Regions from separate parts of the Streptomyces sp. CC224B genome, predicted to be linked through region 1. Evidence: riboswitches for the same ligand, from Rfam matches in the RefSeq annotation. Region 1 holds a riboswitch; the other holds the start of a gene.

Region 1 (3,397 bases):
GGCATGGACAAGACGGTGGCCATCAACTTCCAGCTCCTGGGCGGCATCTGGATCCTGCAGACCATGCCCGCGCTGGTCGGCGGCCTGTTCACACGGTGGTTCCACCGGTGGGCGCTGCTCGCCGGGTGGGCGGTCGGCATGGCGTACGGGACGATCGCGGCGTACGGCGTCGCCTCGCCGACGCAGAAGCACTTCGGCGGGTCCTCCGACGAGATCCCGGGCATCGGCGAGATCGGCTACATCGGCCTCACGGCGTTCGTGCTGAACGTGGTGGTGACGGTGGTCCTCACCTTCGTCCTGAAGGCGCTCAAGGCTCCCGAGGGCGTCGACGAGACCTCCCCGGGCGACTACACGGCGGACGCGGGCGACAAGGGCGTCTCCGTCGAGCTGCCCAAGGTGGGGGCGGGGCACTGAGCCCCGGGGCGGGCCGCTGAGCCCCAGGGCGGGGCGCCGAAACCCGTGGGCGGGGCGCTGGTCTCCCGGCGCCCCGCCCTCTGGTCGACCCTCTTTGGCCGGCTCCCTCCGGCCGGCTCCTGGGGGCGGCCCTCCGCCCCGGCTACCCGCCCGCCCCCGGCGGGTCCTGCGGCGCCCCGTCCCCGTGCGACGGCAGGTCGCCGCGCTCCACGGGGGTGCCGGTCCTGCCGCCGTCCGACGGCCGCCCGCCGGGGTCGGCGGGCTCCGGCAGGACCGCGTCCAGTTCCCGGTCGTCGGCGCGGTGGGCGCCCTCGGCGGCGGCCCGCAGCACGGCACGGCTCACGGCGGCGCGGTCGGCGGCGACCTGGATGCGCAGGCCGTTCTCCGTACGGGCGTACTCGTGCCGGGAGCCGGTGACGCGGTACCAGGCCGTGCCGTCCTTCGCGCAGCTCTCGGCGGGAGGGTGCACGGTGCGGCAGGTGCCCTCGTCGAGCGTGCCCCGGTCGACGTGCAGCGTGATCAGCCTCCCACCGTCCCGCTGGACGTACGTGACCTGGAAGCCGTCCTCGTTGAGCACGCCCGCGGACTGCTGTGCCGCCCGGTACCCCTCGACCTCCGTCACGTACACGTGCTCGACGCGGGTCTGCACGGCCCGGGCGCGCGCTTCCAGCTCGGCGCGGCCGGGCGGCGGCGCGCCGCCCGCGCCGCCGCTGCCCTCCCCGGACTTCTCCGCGCCGCAGCCGGTCAGGGCGAGGGGCGCGAGCAGCAGCAGGGACGGGAGCAGGAGGCGGTGGCGGCGGCTGTAGCGGTGCCGGTGGCCGCGGCTGTGACTGTGGGTGTGGGTGTGGCGTGTCATGCGCACATCCTCGCGTCTTCTCGGCGCCGTGGAATGCCCCGCCTCCCCCGCGGGTTGAAGCTCCGACAGTGGCCGCGACAGCGGCCCGGCAGCGGCCCGGCGGCGGCCCAGGGGCGGCCCGGCAGCGGCCCAGGAACGGCCCGAGGGCGGCCCCCGCGGCGGTACCAAGGGCCGCCCGCGCGGCGGCTTTTCGTGAGGTCTGCGTCACCCTCCGACACAACATCTAGGGGTGCCACCGGCGCCCGGCACTAGATGTATGCTCGTGCTCGCTGTCGCCGCAGGGGAATCCGGTGCAAGTCCGGAACTGTCCCGCAACGGTGTACGTGTGCGCATTTGCGTACCCGCAGTCCGAGGACCTGCCGACAGCGCGCCCGTGCCGCCCGGCCCGGGCGCCCGACGTCCGGGCCTCGTGGAATGGGCTGGTGGACACGGCGTACGTCACCGCTGCGCGCGGTCGCGTCCGCGTGCCCTCGCCCGCCGCAAGGCCCCGAGCCGAGCGAGGGAGAGCACCACGTGACCATCGCGCCCGCCGAGCCAGCGTCAGCGCAGGCCGAAGCCGGTCAGCAGCCCGCCGAGCAGTCCGCGCCGTCCGACGGCCCCGGCACCGCCCTGCTGCGCACCCTGACCGACCTCACCGCCGACCTCCCCGACGCCGACCCCGGCCGCGTCGCCGCGGCCGCGCTGCGCGGCCGTTCGGCGAAGGCCGACGAGGCGGAGCTGCGGGAGCTGGCCACCGAGGCGGCCGCGGGGCTCATCTCCGAGGACCCCGCCTACTCCCAGCTCGCCGCCCGGCTCCTGGCCATCGGCATCCGCGAGGAGGCCGCCTCCCAGGGCGCCACGTCGTACTCCGCGTCGGTCGCGGTCGGCCACCGCGAGGGCCTGATCGCCGACCGCACCGCCGCGTTCACGGAGCAGCACGCCGCCCGGCTCGACGCGCTCGTGGAGGCCGCGCTCGCCGACGGCGCCGACCGCCGCTTCGGCTACTTCGGCCTGCGCACCCTTTACAGCCGCTACCTGCTGCGCCACCCGATCACCCGCAAGGTCATCGAGACGCCGCAGCACTTCATGCTGCGCGTGGCCGCCGGCCTCGCCGAGGACGGCAGCGAGCGCGCGCTGGACGAGGTCGCCGCGCTGTACGGCCTGATGAGCCGGCTCGACTACCTGCCGTCGTCGCCGACGCTGTTCAACTCCGGCACCCGCCACCCGCAGATGTCGAGCTGCTACCTGCTCGACTCGCCGCTCGACGAGCTGGACTCGATCTACGACCGCTACCACCAGGTCGCGCGGCTCTCCAAGCACGCCGGCGGCATCGGCCTTTCGTACTCCCGCATCCGCTCGCGCGGGTCGCTGATCCGCGGCACCAACGGCCACTCCAACGGCATCGTGCCGTTCCTGAAGACCCTCGACGCCTCCGTCGCCGCGGTGAACCAGGGCGGCCGCCGCAAGGGCGCCGCCGCCGTCTACCTGGAGACCTGGCACTCCGACATCGAGGAGTTCCTGGAGCTGCGGGACAACACCGGCGAGGACGCCCGGCGCACCCACAACCTGAACCTGGCGCACTGGATCCCCGACGAGTTCATGCGCCGCGTGGCCGCCGACCAGGACTGGTCGCTGTTCTCCCCCGCCGACGTGCCCGAGCTCGTGGACCTGTGGGGCGAGGAGTTCGACGCGGCGTACCGCGCGGCCGAGGCCAAGGGGCTCGCGCGCAAGACCATGCCCGCCCGTGACCTGTACGGGCGCATGATGCGCACCCTGGCGCAGACCGGCAACGGCTGGATGACCTTCAAGGACACCGCCAACCGCACCGCCAACCAGACCGCCGAGCCCGGCCACACCGTGCACTCCTCCAACCTGTGCACGGAGATCCTGGAGGTCACGGACGACGGCGAGACGGCCGTCTGCAACCTCGGCTCGGTGAACCTCGGCGCGTTCGTCGACACCGCGGCCGGCGACGTCGACTGGGAGCGCCTGGACGCCACCGTCCGCACGGCGGTGACGTTCCTCGACCGCGTCGTCGACATCAACTTCTACCCGACCGAGCAGGCCGAGCGCTCCAACAGCAAGTGGCGCCCGGTGGGCCTCGGCGCCATGGGCCTGCAGGACGTCTTCTTCCAGTTGCGCCTGCCC
Region 2 (3,397 bases), on a different contig from region 1:
AGCGGGGCGCTCGGCGGCCCGGTGGAGGTGCACTCCCGCCTCGCGGTCTGGCGCGAACTGTACGCCGACGAGCAGGGCAGGCTGCCGTTCAGCAGCCAGGACCCCTTCGCCGTGCGCACCGAGATGTTCCGCGACGTGTGCGCGGAACTGGGCGTGGCGCCCCGCGTCGCGGTGCTGGGCAGCGCCCGCGACCAGGGCGGCGAGACCCGGTACTTCGACATGCAGACCGAGTACTTTGCGAGCCGGGGTCTGACCGCGCGCTTCTTCGAGCCCGAGGACCTCCACGAGGCCTGGGACTGCCCGCCGCACCTGCGCTACCAGGTGGGGTTGCGGGACTTCACCATCCCGGACTGGCTCGAACTCGGCATCGACACCGCGCCCGTACAGGCGGCCCTGGACCACGGCTGCCTGCTCGTGGGCACCCAGACGTCCACCTTCCTCTCCAGCAAGCTCACCATGGGGCACCTGTCGGAGGGCCGCCCGTGGATGAGCGCCGCCGAACAGGCCCTGGTCGACCGCTACCTCCCGTGGACGCGGGTGCTGTCCCACCGCTTCACGCACCGGGGCGACCGCAAGGTCGACCTCGTCCGGTACGCCGTGGACCACCGCGAGTCGCTGGTCCTCAAGGCGAGCATCGGGATGAGCGGCAAACAGGTCGTCATCGGCCGCGAGACGGGTCCGGCGGAGTGGGAGACGGCGGTGACCGCCGCCGCCGAGGAGGGCACGAGCATCGTCCAGGACTTCGTGTCCCCGCGCACCTGCCGGCTGTCCCTGGCCGCCGACGGCGCGGACGAGGTGTACGACGCCGACGTCGCGCCGGTCCTCGGCCCCCTCCTCTTCGGCGGCCGCCCCGCCGGCGTGCTCGCCCGCTTCTTCGGCGACGGCACGGCCGGCATCGTCACCGTCCACGGCACCCACAGCTCCGACAACTGCGTGGTCGCCGTCTGACGTTCCCGACCGCACACCGCCGGCCGTTCGCCCCGCCCCGCCGCCGCGTCCGGGGCCCGGCACCCGGAGGGCGGCATTCGGCCATAACCAGCCGTCTGCGGAGACGCCCTGTCGCCGGAGCGGCGGCGCCTCTACGCTGATGTGCGCAGTCGGTTCGCGCCACCGTCCGCGGTGGCGCGTCGTAAGAGGGAACCCGGTGGGAATCCGGGACTGCCCCGCAGCGGTGAGAGGGAACGAACGCCGTCAGGCGCACTGGGGCCGGACACCGGCCCCGGGAAGCGACGGCCAGTAGGAGCCCCCGCGCCTTCGTCCGAAGGCGGGGGACACGCCCCCGAGTCCGAAGACCTGCCGCTGTGCGCGTGCGCCACCCGTACGCGTTGTTCACGGTGACCTCGAGGGCGGGTGTGCTGTGCAGGGCAGAGCTGCGAACGACGGGCGCCGGACGCCCGGCACCCGGGACGCGGCGCGGGCCGACCGCGCCGGTCCTTCGGCGCGCCCCTCGTCCGGGGTCTGCCACGGCACCCTCGGCGAGCTCTACCAAGGCCCCCTGCGGCCCGGCCCGGACCCCGACATCGCGCTGGTGTCGTTCCCCGTCGACCGCCACTCCTGGGTGCACTTCACCCCGGGGCCCGGCGAACCCGGCCCGCACCCGCTCGGGGACAAGTCGGCGACGGCCGTCCGGCTCTTCCTCGACCGCTACGGCCTCACCCTCCCCCGGGGCAGCTGGCGCGCCCACTCCGAACTGCGGGTCGGCGTCGGCATGGCCAGCTCGACGGCCGACGTCGTCGCCACCCTGCGCTGCCTGTTCCGGGTGTTCGCGCTGCCCTACGACCCCGACGCGGTCCTCGGTGTCCTCGCCGCGATCGAGCGCGCCGACAGCGTGTTCCTCGACGAGTTCGCGCTGCACCTGAGCGGCCGGCACCGCGTGGTGCGGCGCCTGGGCACGGCCGTCGGCTTCCACACGGCGTACGTCACCGAGACCGGCACCGTGGACACGGCCGCGGTCACCCCGCTGCTCCTGCCGCACTACCGGCGCCGCGCCCAGGAGTACGAACGCTGCCTGACCGACCTGCTCAAGGGCTTCGCGGCGACGGACCCGTGCGCCGTCGCCCGGGCGGCGACCACCAGCGCCGCGCTCTCCCAGGACGTCCTGCCCAAGCGGTGCTTCGACGCGGTCCTCGCCCACCGGGAGGAGTTCGGCGCCGACGGGGTCTTCGTCGCCCACACGGGCTCCGTCGTCGGCTACCTCTTCGCCCACCGCCCCGCCCCCGCGCTCAAGGACGAGCTGTCCGCCTTCTTCTGCTCGCTCGGCCACCAGTGCTCATTCGCCCGAGGAGGATATGGGTGATCCACCCCCACATAGCCGACGCCCTGAAGACCCCCGACCTCATCCGCCTGACCGACGGCATGGTGCTGCTCCGCTTCGAGTCCATGAAGATCTACTCCGCGCTCGGCGCGGTCCGCCGGCTCCTCGACCGCGGTGTCGTCCGCCCCGGCCAGACCCTCGTCGACAGCTCCAGCGGCATCTACGCCTACGCCCTGGCCCTGGCCTGCCACCGCTACGGCATGCGCTGCCACATCGTGGCGTCCACCACCGTCGACGCCACCACCCGCGTCCAACTGGAGATCCTCGGCGCCACGGTGGAGCAGGTCGAGCCCTCCCGCGACCTCCGGCTCGACCAGCGCCTGCGCGTCCGGCGGGTGCGCGAGATCCTCGCCGCGCGGCCCGACGTCCACTGGATGCGCCAGTACCACGACGACATCCATTACGCGGGCTACCGGGAGGTCGCCGACCTCGTGGCCGCGACCGTGCCCGACCGGCCGCTCACGGTGGTCGGCGGCGTCGGCTCCGGCGCCTCCACCGGCGGCCTCGTGGAACACCTGCGCCGCCGCGACCCGGCGGTGCGCCTCGTCGGCGTGCAGCCCTTCGGCAGCGTGACCTTCGGCAGCCAGGACCACCACGACCCGGAGGCGATCATCGCCGGGATCGGTTCCTCGATCCCCTTCGACAACGTCCGCCACCACCTCTACGACGCCGTGCACTGGCTGGACTTCACCCACGCCCTGTCCGGCTCGGTCGCCCTGCTGCGCGCCCACGCCGTCTTCGCGGGCCTGTCCACCGGCGCCGCCTACCTGGCCGCCGCCCATGAGGCGCGGCGCCACCCCGACCGGCTCCACCTCGTCATCGGCGCCGACACCGGTCACCGCTACGTCCAGGGCGTCTACGCCCGGCACGCCGAGGCCCTGGACGTGGCGGCACTCAAGCCCGTCGAGGTCGACACCGTCGAGGACATGACCATGCCCTGGTCGACGATGGCCTGGAACCGCACCCCCTGCCCGCCCCACTGGAAGGAGGCGACGGCGTGACCGTGGTCTGCCTGGAGTCCCTGACCTTCGGCCTCGGCCACCTGGTGCGCGCGGCCGACGCCCTCGGGGAGCGACTGTGCCT

What was found. Region 1 has a riboswitch for cobalamin ahead of QK440_RS02695 (ribonucleoside-diphosphate reductase subunit alpha). Riboswitches for the same ligand answer to the same signal wherever they lie in the genome.
Region 2: another riboswitch for cobalamin. It lies ahead of QK440_RS04925 (hypothetical protein); the one in region 1 lies ahead of QK440_RS02695 (ribonucleoside-diphosphate reductase subunit alpha).

The regions. Positions count from the first base shown of each region.
Region 1 is NZ_JASCXL010000004.1:9,284-12,680, reverse strand. Features, by position in the region: gene QK440_RS02705 (sodium:solute symporter family protein) at 1-414, shown strand, start outside; gene QK440_RS02700 (hypothetical protein) at 557-1,270, opposite strand; cobalamin riboswitch at 1,510-1,649, shown strand; gene QK440_RS02695 (ribonucleoside-diphosphate reductase subunit alpha) at 1,784-3,397, shown strand, end outside.
Region 2 is NZ_JASCXL010000007.1:99,640-103,036, forward strand. Features, by position in the region: gene QK440_RS04920 (hypothetical protein) at 1-948, shown strand, start outside; cobalamin riboswitch at 1,101-1,316, shown strand; gene QK440_RS04925 (hypothetical protein) at 1,358-2,296, shown strand; gene QK440_RS04930 (pyridoxal-phosphate dependent enzyme) at 2,293-3,315, shown strand; gene QK440_RS04935 (ATP-grasp domain-containing protein) at 3,312-3,397, shown strand, end outside.